DNA from 4 places in the Priestia sp. AB genome. Region 4 is predicted to be linked to each of the others. Evidence: riboswitches for the same ligand, from Rfam matches in the RefSeq annotation. Region 4 holds a riboswitch; each other region holds the start of a gene.

Region 1 (2,201 bases), on a different contig from region 4:
TAGGATTTTCAAATGGATGAGCTGAATTGACACCAAAAAATCCCCCTCCGTTGTTGCCTAGCTCTTTGATTGAAAGAAAAGAAGCAACTGCTCCCCTTGCTATTTGCTGTGTTGCCCCTTCTAATGTATGGGCAGTCACCGTTCCGTTTAACGTTTGAGGAACACCTAAAAACGCAAATAAAATGCCTGTTATAAAAGCGATAGGAAGTAAAACACGCGTAATTGATTTCACAAAATCAACAAAAAAGTTTCCCATTTCCTTCCCTGCCAACCCGCGAATAAAAGCGATTGCTACTGCAAGTGCTGTTGCAGGTGCAGCAAACATCATAAATACAACGGCGGCCATCTGCGAGAAATAAGACAAACCTGATTCACCGCTGTAGTGCTGCAAGTTCGTATTTGTCATAAAACTAATGGCCGTGTTAAAAGCAAGGGCCGGATCCATTCCTTTGATGTGGCTTGGGTTAAGCGGCAGTACCCCTTGAAACCGGAAGATAAGATACACCACAAAAATCATGAACGTATTCGCCAAAACGAGAGCAAGTGCATATTGCTTCCACGTCTGATTATGCCCTTTAATTCCTGCCGCTTTAAACATCACCGATTCTATCTTCCCTACTAAGCTAGTGTTTTTATCGTTTGAAAACACATTCGCTATATAAATACCTACGGGCTTTGCAATAAGCGCTACAAAAACAAGCAGCAGCGCAACTGATAGTAGAAAAATCCCCACGTTTTATTCCTCCGCTTATTAAAATTGTTCTGGATTTAACAGTACATATACTAAATAAATTAAAACAAGAACTGAAATACCTAGCAAAATGAACGACATGTTCACTTCTCCTCTCTTTCGTCTACTACATGAGACGACCAGCAAATAATTCCGTACATAGCAGCTGTTAATATGGCAAGTGTTCCAAGCATGATCGTATCCAAGTTGCTCCCTCCTAACTGTTTCTTACCACCAATGATTAAGCGTAGCGACTGTTTCTGTGCGTAAAGCATCACGCCCAAGTGAGCTAGCAGCGAAAGGTTATCTTTGATTGTTTAATCCTCACGTATTGTTGATCTCGTTTTAAAAGCCCTACTATATCCTCTTTACGGTGCAGACATAACCTGCTCTCCTATTTTCCCCATTAAAAAAACCGCAGAAGAGAGTCCTCTTCCGCGGTTTAATGCACGACAAATAAGCCGTGATCGACACGAATTTTTTTACTCCCAAAACGCTTACGGAGTTAGCTGTCGGATTCGGGTTATGGAAGTAACCCTACTCAGTTAAGAGATTCACCCCTAGTACATACGTACAAAATATTGGGTCCCCCGCTCATGATTGATTAAGCGTATATTTGTTATTTAATTTTTAGACTTAATTATGGTTTTTCCTGCTGCGTTTAATACTTTGATTAGCTAACGTAGACAAATAGCGGTTTGCTAGATCAAAAGATTGCTGATCGCATATTGCTCGATATTCAATCATTTGAATCATTTGCTTAGGTAGATGCATCTTGACGCTCCTTTCACCTATATTTTGAAAGGAACGCGCTATCCGCTGCTATAGAAAACGGCCACGATTACACCATCCTCTCTCTTAACGCTTACGAAGTTAGCTGACGGGTTCGGGTCAAGAAAGTAACCCTACTCAATTATGAGATTCACCCCTAATAATTGGGTCCTCCGCTCTTCCCCTCTCTTTCAGGAAAGACTCAGCGTGTCACTGTGGAACGTTTCATGAGAGTAATCTTACTCCTGTTAAAATTTACTGTCAACAACATTTTTTGAAATTTTAAAAGCTTTATTTTTCCATGGGTATTCATTATTTTAAAATAATAGATTCAAAGAAAAAAAGGTTGTGATATAACTAAATGTATCCCTTCTAAAGACGAACAAATGGGATACATCAGCTGAGCCGATTGTGACACTGCAATTGATTTTCGTGCAAGACTTCGCTTTGTCCTCCAATCAACTGCTAGAAGGATCTGAACAGGTGAAACCTACGTTCACTTTAACAAAAAAAAAACGAACCACTAATCAAAAACCTTGATCAATAGTTCGTTTTTTACTTCGGCTAAAGTACGTTTGTCTCAGCCTCTTTTTTTAGTTCATTTTCTCAATTTCATTTACAAGAATTGAAATGGCATCCGTTTTTGTTGCTTCACGCATTGTACGCTTCATCGTACTTGCCTGCTGCTGAAGCTCATTTA
Region 2 (2,201 bases), on a different contig from region 4:
CGAGTACTTTCAGAATTGTAAATGATAAAAACGAGACGATTGCTTCAAAAGAAGTTTCATTTCAAGAAGGTGAGACATTATACGAAGTAACAAAAAGGGCCTTTAACATAGAAGAATCCCAAGGGAATATTATATCTATAAATGGTATCCATTCAATTCCAAAGAAAAATATACATTGGGCTGTTTTTGTAAACAGGAATTTTATAGAGTTAGGTTTAGATGAAGTCACGCTCAATGAAAATGATGAGGTAGTATGGGCTTTGAAAAATTGGGATAATCAAGAAATTTTAAAGTAAATAACATAGAAAATTAAAACATCCTACAAAAAGTAGTTGGTTATTATTCTAACTACTTTTTTGTAAGTTATAATTTCCGATAATGCTGATTATATAAACTAGAGGTGTATATGATATGCAGCTGAAAAGCAGAAAAACCTACCCTGGTGTGTGATAGGGTAGGTTTTTCTGCTACATTATTTAACCAAAGGACTGAAGTCTCACGGCGTCTTGAATAGTTTGCTCAAGATATCAAAATTTATTTATCTACATAAAAGAGAAAAACGAATTATATGAAAATTAGTTTTAATTGAAACGGCTCTTTACAAATGTAAAATTCAGGCGTATAGTACCTACCATACATATATGATCTTGCTATTTTCATACCTTTTATCGCTTAATCCACTAAGGAGTGGGGGACCCATTTTTGTGTGCACTTGCACTTGGGGTGAATCCTTCTGTAAGAAGGTAGGGCTACTCTTAAAGCCCGAATCCGACAGCTAACCTCATAAGCGTTTGGAGAGAAGGTTTGCTTTTATTTGTCCTGGAAAGAACACTAAGCAGAACCTTAGTGTTCTTTTTTGTGTTTTTTTTCTGAGATGGGGAATGATGAGAGTAAACTAATATAAATAATGGCAAAGGGTCCAGGAGGAGTTTAGATGAGTTATTCATCCATAAAACGTTTATTAATTGGGAGGCCACTTAAATCAAAGGAGCTAGGTGAACAAAAGCTAAATAAGGTCAAAGCCTTAGCTATTCTTTCATCCGATGCACTTTCATCCGTGGCATATGGTCCAGAGCAGGTCTTAATCGTACTTGCTACTATTGGAATGATTGCATTTTGGTATTCCATACCTATCGGTATTGGGGTACTTATCCTTTTAACGGCACTTATCCTTTCTTACCGACAAATTATTTATGCCTATCCAGAAGGTGGCGGCGCTTATGTTGTATCTAAACATAACCTTGGAGAGAATGCAGGGCTTATTGCTGGTGGGTCTCTGTTAGTAGACTATATTTTAACCGTATCTGTAAGTATTTCATCTGGAACAGATGCATTAACGTCGGCTTTTCCTGTTCTTCATGATTACAAGGTTATTATCGCTTGCTCATTGGTTATTTTTATTATGGTTTTGAACCTAAGAGGTGTAACAGAATCAGCTTCGGCTTTAGCATACCCTGTCTATTTATTTGTTCTTGCATTGGTTCTTTTAATAGGCGTAGGCATATGGAAAGTAGCCACTGGTCAGGTGTCTCCTGATGTTCATCCGGCTATTGGAACTGCAGTGCCAGGAATTAGCTTATTTTTACTACTACGAGCTTTTTCATCAGGATGTTCAGCCCTTACAGGCGTAGAAGCTATTTCAAATGCTGTAACCAACTTTAGACAACCAGCTGCAAGAAATGCGGTACGTACGCTTGTTGCAATGGGCGTTATTTTAGCTATTTTGTTTTCAGGTGTCATGTTCTTGGCTTATTGGTTTGGAATTGTACCTAAAGCAGAGGAGACGGTTGTTTCACAGCTTGCTTCCCAAGTGTTGGGACGAAATGGTTTCTATTATTTTGTTCAGGGTACAACAGCTTTAATTTTAGTATTAGCTGCCAATACAGGCTTTTCAGCCTTTCCTTTACTGGCTGTTAACTTAGCTGTAGATAAGTATATCCCGCGTATGTTTACGATACGTGGTGATCGTTTGGGCTATTCAAATGAGATTGTGACCCTTGGAATTGCCTCTATCTTGCTTATCATAGCGTTTCACGGTAATACAGAACGGTTAATTCCTTTATATGCTGTTGGCGTATTTATTCCATTTACATTATCTCAAACGGGGATGATTGTTAAATGGTTAAAAGAAAAGCCAGCTGGCTGGCAGGGAAAATTAGTGACCAATTTTATTGGAGCTTTTATTAGTTTCACGGTACTGA
Region 3 (2,201 bases), on a different contig from region 4:
TCTCATTAACGTTTCATTTGATTAGTAATAGTAGCTAAGATGTTTTATCTGTAATCTAAAATTTCCATTTTTCTTACTATAATAATTAAAAAGGAGTGAGTAAAAAATGGCAAGAGTTTTGTTAGCAAACGAAGAGGGAACAAATTTTGAAAAAGCATTGAATTTAATTCCGCATGTAAAAAGATTGTATGATGAGCTTTACGACACGCTTTGGAACAGCGATATAGTAGAAAAAGAGACTAAGGAAAAAATAAGGCTTTATCTAGCAGGTGTTAACGGCTGTGAGACGTGTATGAGCATGTCATATGTAGGCGATGAGACGCTTAATCAAAAAGTGTTAAGAGAAAAAGAGCTGGAAGAAAAAGATCGACTGCTGTTTCGATTTATTGATGTATACCGGGTGCGTCCAAGGGAGTTGACGGATGCTGATATGAATCAATTAAAGAAATTTTACAGTGATACGCAGCTGTTAGAGCTTTTAGCTGTTATTAATTTATTTGATCAATTTCACAAAATGATTGTCAGTTTAGATTTATATGATTTTTGCAGCTTGCAGGGCAAGTGAGGTCTTCGCTAAAAATATCTTGACAGACAAAATCCACAGGAGTAAGATAGCTTTCGTAAAGTGAAACGTATCATGAATCGAATCGATTATTCTAAAAAATAGATCATAGACATTTAAATAAAAATCGCTTAATCCATTACGGAGCGGAGGACCCATTATTTACGCACATATTGTGCTCCGGGGTGAATCCTTAAAAAGGTAGGGTTACTCTTAAAACCCGAACCCGACAGCTAACTTCGCAAGCGTTTTGAGGGGGAAGAGTGTGGAAAAACACAGGAGCCTTCCTGTGTTTTTTTGCGCTTTTTTTAAGAAAAAGATGTAATTTTTTAGAAAAAGTATAAGCTAAGAGAACACACAGCAGTTGAAGAAAGGAATAAATACATTATGAAAAAACAGTTTGCTGTATTGGGATTAGGTCGTTTTGGAGGCAGTTTGGTTGAAGAGTTTGCTAATCTGGATGTGGATGTGCTCGCTATTGACCGCAATCAGGAGGTAGTAAATAAATTTAGCAACTCAGCTACATATGTTGTGCAAGCAAACGCGATTGATGAAGCTAGCTTAAAGGGGCTAGGTATTCGCAATGTTGATCATGCTCTTATTTCGTTTGGAGATGATATCGAAGCAAGCGTGCTGGCAACGATGCTTTTAAAAGATATGGGCGTTAAGCAAGTATGGGTAAAAGCAGTGAATATGTATCATCAAAAAGTGCTCGAAAAAATAGGAGCGGATAAAGTCATTCACCCTGAGCGCGATATTGCTAAGCGTATTGCTCATCACGTGGTGTCAGAAAAAATCATTGATTATATTGAATTGTCAAAGGATTATAGTATTGTCGAAATTGTCGCCTCTAAGAAACTTCATAATAAAACGCTGTTTGATTTAAACATTCGTGCCAAGTACGGCTGCAATATTATCGGCTTTCAGCGAAAAGACGGGGAAATGGTGATCTCGCCTACCGCGCATGAAATAATTGAACAAGGAGATATGCTGATTGTCATCGGACATAACCGCGATTTGAACCGTTTTGAAGAAGAAGGAGTTTAACTTATGAAAAAACAAATCATTAAACTCACTCCTCCGCAGCTGCTTGTCTCCATTTTTGGCGGAGGAATTATTATTGGTGCTCTTCTATTGATGATGCCTTTTTCTACTACTGAGCCAATCGGGTGGGTAGATGCCTTTTTTACGTCTACTTCCGCTATGACAGTAACCGGCTTAGCCGTCGTAGATACAGGTACCCGTTTTACCGTCATCGGTCAAATCATTATTATGCTGTTAATTCAAATAGGCGGTCTTGGCATTATGTCATTTGCCGTGTTGATTTTTATGATGCTAGGTAAAAAAATTGGATTTAAAGAGCGTATGCTCGTTCAGCAGGCATTAAATCAAACGAGCGTCGGCGGAGTTGTCCTGCTAGTTAAAAGGCTGTTTATCTTTTCATTTTTAATTGAATTTGTTGCACTTATCTTTTTAGCAATACGCTGGGTTCCGGAATTCGGATGGTCTAAGGGGCTGTTCTTTAGCTTGTTTCATTCAATTTCGGCTTTTAATAACGCAGGGTTTGGGCTACTGTCTGATAACTTAGTGCAGTATGTTGGAGATCCTATTATTAACATAACGATTTCTTTTTTGTTCA
Region 4 (2,201 bases):
CGGCTCTCATGACCTCTGTACCTTTTTTAGGGTCAAATTTGCCTTCAGATTTAGACATCACAATTGCTGCTAGTGTGTTTCCTACTAAGTTAACAACCGTACGTGCCATATCCATGATTCTGTCTACTCCAGCAATGAAGGCTAACCCTTCTGCCGGAACGCCGATTGTTCCAAGAGTAGCCAGCAATACAACAAATGATGTTCCTGGCACGGCAGCCATTCCTTTAGATGTAACCATCAATACCAGAATGAGCGTCAGCTGTTGAACGATCGTTAAATCAATACCGTACACCTGCGCTAAGAATAACGCTGCAATCGCTTGATAAAGAACGGAACCATCTAGGTTAAATGTATAGCCAATTGGTACAACGAACGATACGATAGCTTTTGGACAGCCCATCTTTTCAAGTTTTTCCATAATACGCGGAAGAACTGTCTCAGAACTAGATGTACTGTATGCTAACAACAGTTCATCTTTCATATAGCGGAATAAGTGGAAAATGTTAATTCCTGCCCATTTCGCAATTCCTCCTAATACAACAAGTAGGAAGAAAATTAACGCTAAGTAAACTAAGATAACAAGCTTTCCTAATGAAAGGAGTGAATCTAAGCCGAATTTTGAAACTGTTACACCAATTAAAGCAAATACACCAATTGGCGCCACTTTCATTACAAGGTTTACCACGTGAAACATTGCGTGAGAAACACCGTCGAAGAATTGTACAACTGGCTTTCCTCTTTCCCCAATTGCCGCTACTCCAAGTGCAAATAACACTGTAAAGAAGATAATTGCTAGCATGTCTCCTTCAACAATTGACTGGAAAAAGTTTGTCGGAACAATGTGTAAGAAAGTTTCAGCCACTGACTTTCCTTCTTGCTGTTTGGATGTTTCAACATATTGTGAAATATCACCCTTTTGTGCTGAATGAATGTCTACACCTTGCCCAGGATGAAAAATATTAGCAACCAATACACCGATTATAATTGCAAAAGTCGTAATAATTTCAAAATAGAGAATGGTTTTAACGCCGAGCTTTCCGACCTGTTTACCGCTCCCTGCTCCTGCAACTCCAACGACTAAGCTTGAGATAACAATTGGAATAACAATCATCTTAATTAATCTTAAAAATAGGTCTCCTAGCGGCTGTAGGTATGTTACTACACGCGGATCGTTAAACCAAATTACCCCTACAAGAACACCGAGGATTAATCCGGTAAAAATCTGCGTAGCCAAACCAAAACGAATTTTTTTCATAGATGTACCTCCCCAAAGATGTATGACATTTGTATATATTTTTCTGAAAAAACAAAAAAAGACTATTCTTAAGAAAGAACAGCCTTTTACTTACGCTATTTTGGGCTCTTTCTCTCAATAAAGCAAACGGGGTTAACTGTCGGATTCGGAATTGAGAGTTTCCTACCTTTTGTAAGGATTCACCCCAAGGCAGCTTTACTGCCGATAATGATTCCCCCGCTCTATACGATTAAGCTTATTATTCAGTTTTTATAAAATTAAAACGATCTATACGTTGTCATACGTTTTTTACAGTCAATAAAACTAAACAGAAGTCTTACTTTTACTTAACTTTATACTGCACAAATATTAATTTACTATTTTTCGACACGTTTTGTCAATACCTATGTTTATAAAACGCTTTCAAAAGGCGATAATATATATTTATGCAAAAAAGCTATTGCAATGTTGCAATAGCTTTTTCTTGCTCTTTGAGTCTCTATTAGAAGTTTAAGGGACTAAAGAACACGCGTGTTTATTTTATAAAAATACAAAATATAGAATAGCTGCTAAAACTATTCGATATAGTGCAAATGGTACTAATTTGATACGGTTAATTAATTTCAGGAAAAAGCGAATAGATACCAGCGCAAAAATAAAGGCGCTGATAAAACCAGCAATAAAAAACGGTAGTGCATCTGATGTGAAATACTGCCAGTTTTTAACCAATGAAAGTCCACTTGCTCCTGCCATGATTGGCACTGCCATAATAAATGTAAAATCTGCGGCTGCCTTATGGCTCATTCCAAGAAGAACTCCTCCTGAAATCGTTGAGCCTGAACGAGAAAAACCTGGCCAAAGAGCAATACATTGAAACAGTCCTATACCCAGTGCTTGTCCATAAGACATTTGGTCCACCGTCTCTACGCGCGGACGTTTAGGTCCAAACAAATCTGCTAGAATCATT

What was found. A riboswitch is a leader RNA that binds a small molecule or an ion and turns the genes downstream of it on or off. The one in region 4 is predicted to bind cyclic di-AMP.
Region 1: it holds a riboswitch for cyclic di-AMP, as region 4 does, so the genes downstream of both, kdpF (K(+)-transporting ATPase subunit F) here and POF52_RS28870 (cation:dicarboxylate symporter family transporter) in region 4, are expected to answer to the same signal.
Region 2: it holds a riboswitch for cyclic di-AMP, as region 4 does, so the genes downstream of both, POF52_RS30410 (APC family permease) here and POF52_RS28870 (cation:dicarboxylate symporter family transporter) in region 4, are expected to answer to the same signal.
Region 3: it holds a riboswitch for cyclic di-AMP, as region 4 does, so the genes downstream of both, POF52_RS04980 (potassium channel family protein) here and POF52_RS28870 (cation:dicarboxylate symporter family transporter) in region 4, are expected to answer to the same signal.

The regions. Positions count from the first base shown of each region.
Region 1 is NZ_JAQMYN010000004.1:62,585-64,785, forward strand. It holds gene kdpA (potassium-transporting ATPase subunit KdpA) at 1-727, opposite strand, end outside; gene kdpF (K(+)-transporting ATPase subunit F) at 752-832, opposite strand; cyclic di-AMP (ydaO/yuaA leader) riboswitch at 1,211-1,351, opposite strand; gene POF52_RS13255 (hypothetical protein) at 1,367-1,504, opposite strand; cyclic di-AMP (ydaO/yuaA leader) riboswitch at 1,577-1,719, opposite strand; gene POF52_RS13260 (undecaprenyldiphospho-muramoylpentapeptide beta-N-acetylglucosaminyltransferase) at 2,095-2,201, opposite strand, start outside.
Region 2 is NZ_JAQMYN010000034.1:8,616-10,816, reverse strand. It holds gene POF52_RS30415 (DUF4430 domain-containing protein) at 1-296, shown strand, start outside; cyclic di-AMP (ydaO/yuaA leader) riboswitch at 660-804, shown strand; gene POF52_RS30410 (APC family permease) at 935-2,201, shown strand, end outside.
Region 3 is NZ_JAQMYN010000001.1:972,385-974,585, forward strand. It holds gene POF52_RS04975 (carboxymuconolactone decarboxylase family protein) at 107-565, shown strand; cyclic di-AMP (ydaO/yuaA leader) riboswitch at 681-825, shown strand; gene POF52_RS04980 (potassium channel family protein) at 950-1,609, shown strand; gene POF52_RS04985 (TrkH family potassium uptake protein) at 1,613-2,201, shown strand, end outside.
Region 4 is NZ_JAQMYN010000023.1:18,981-21,181, forward strand. It holds gene POF52_RS28870 (cation:dicarboxylate symporter family transporter) at 1-1,255, opposite strand, end outside; cyclic di-AMP (ydaO/yuaA leader) riboswitch at 1,362-1,501, opposite strand; gene POF52_RS28875 (undecaprenyl-diphosphate phosphatase) at 1,775-2,201, opposite strand, start outside.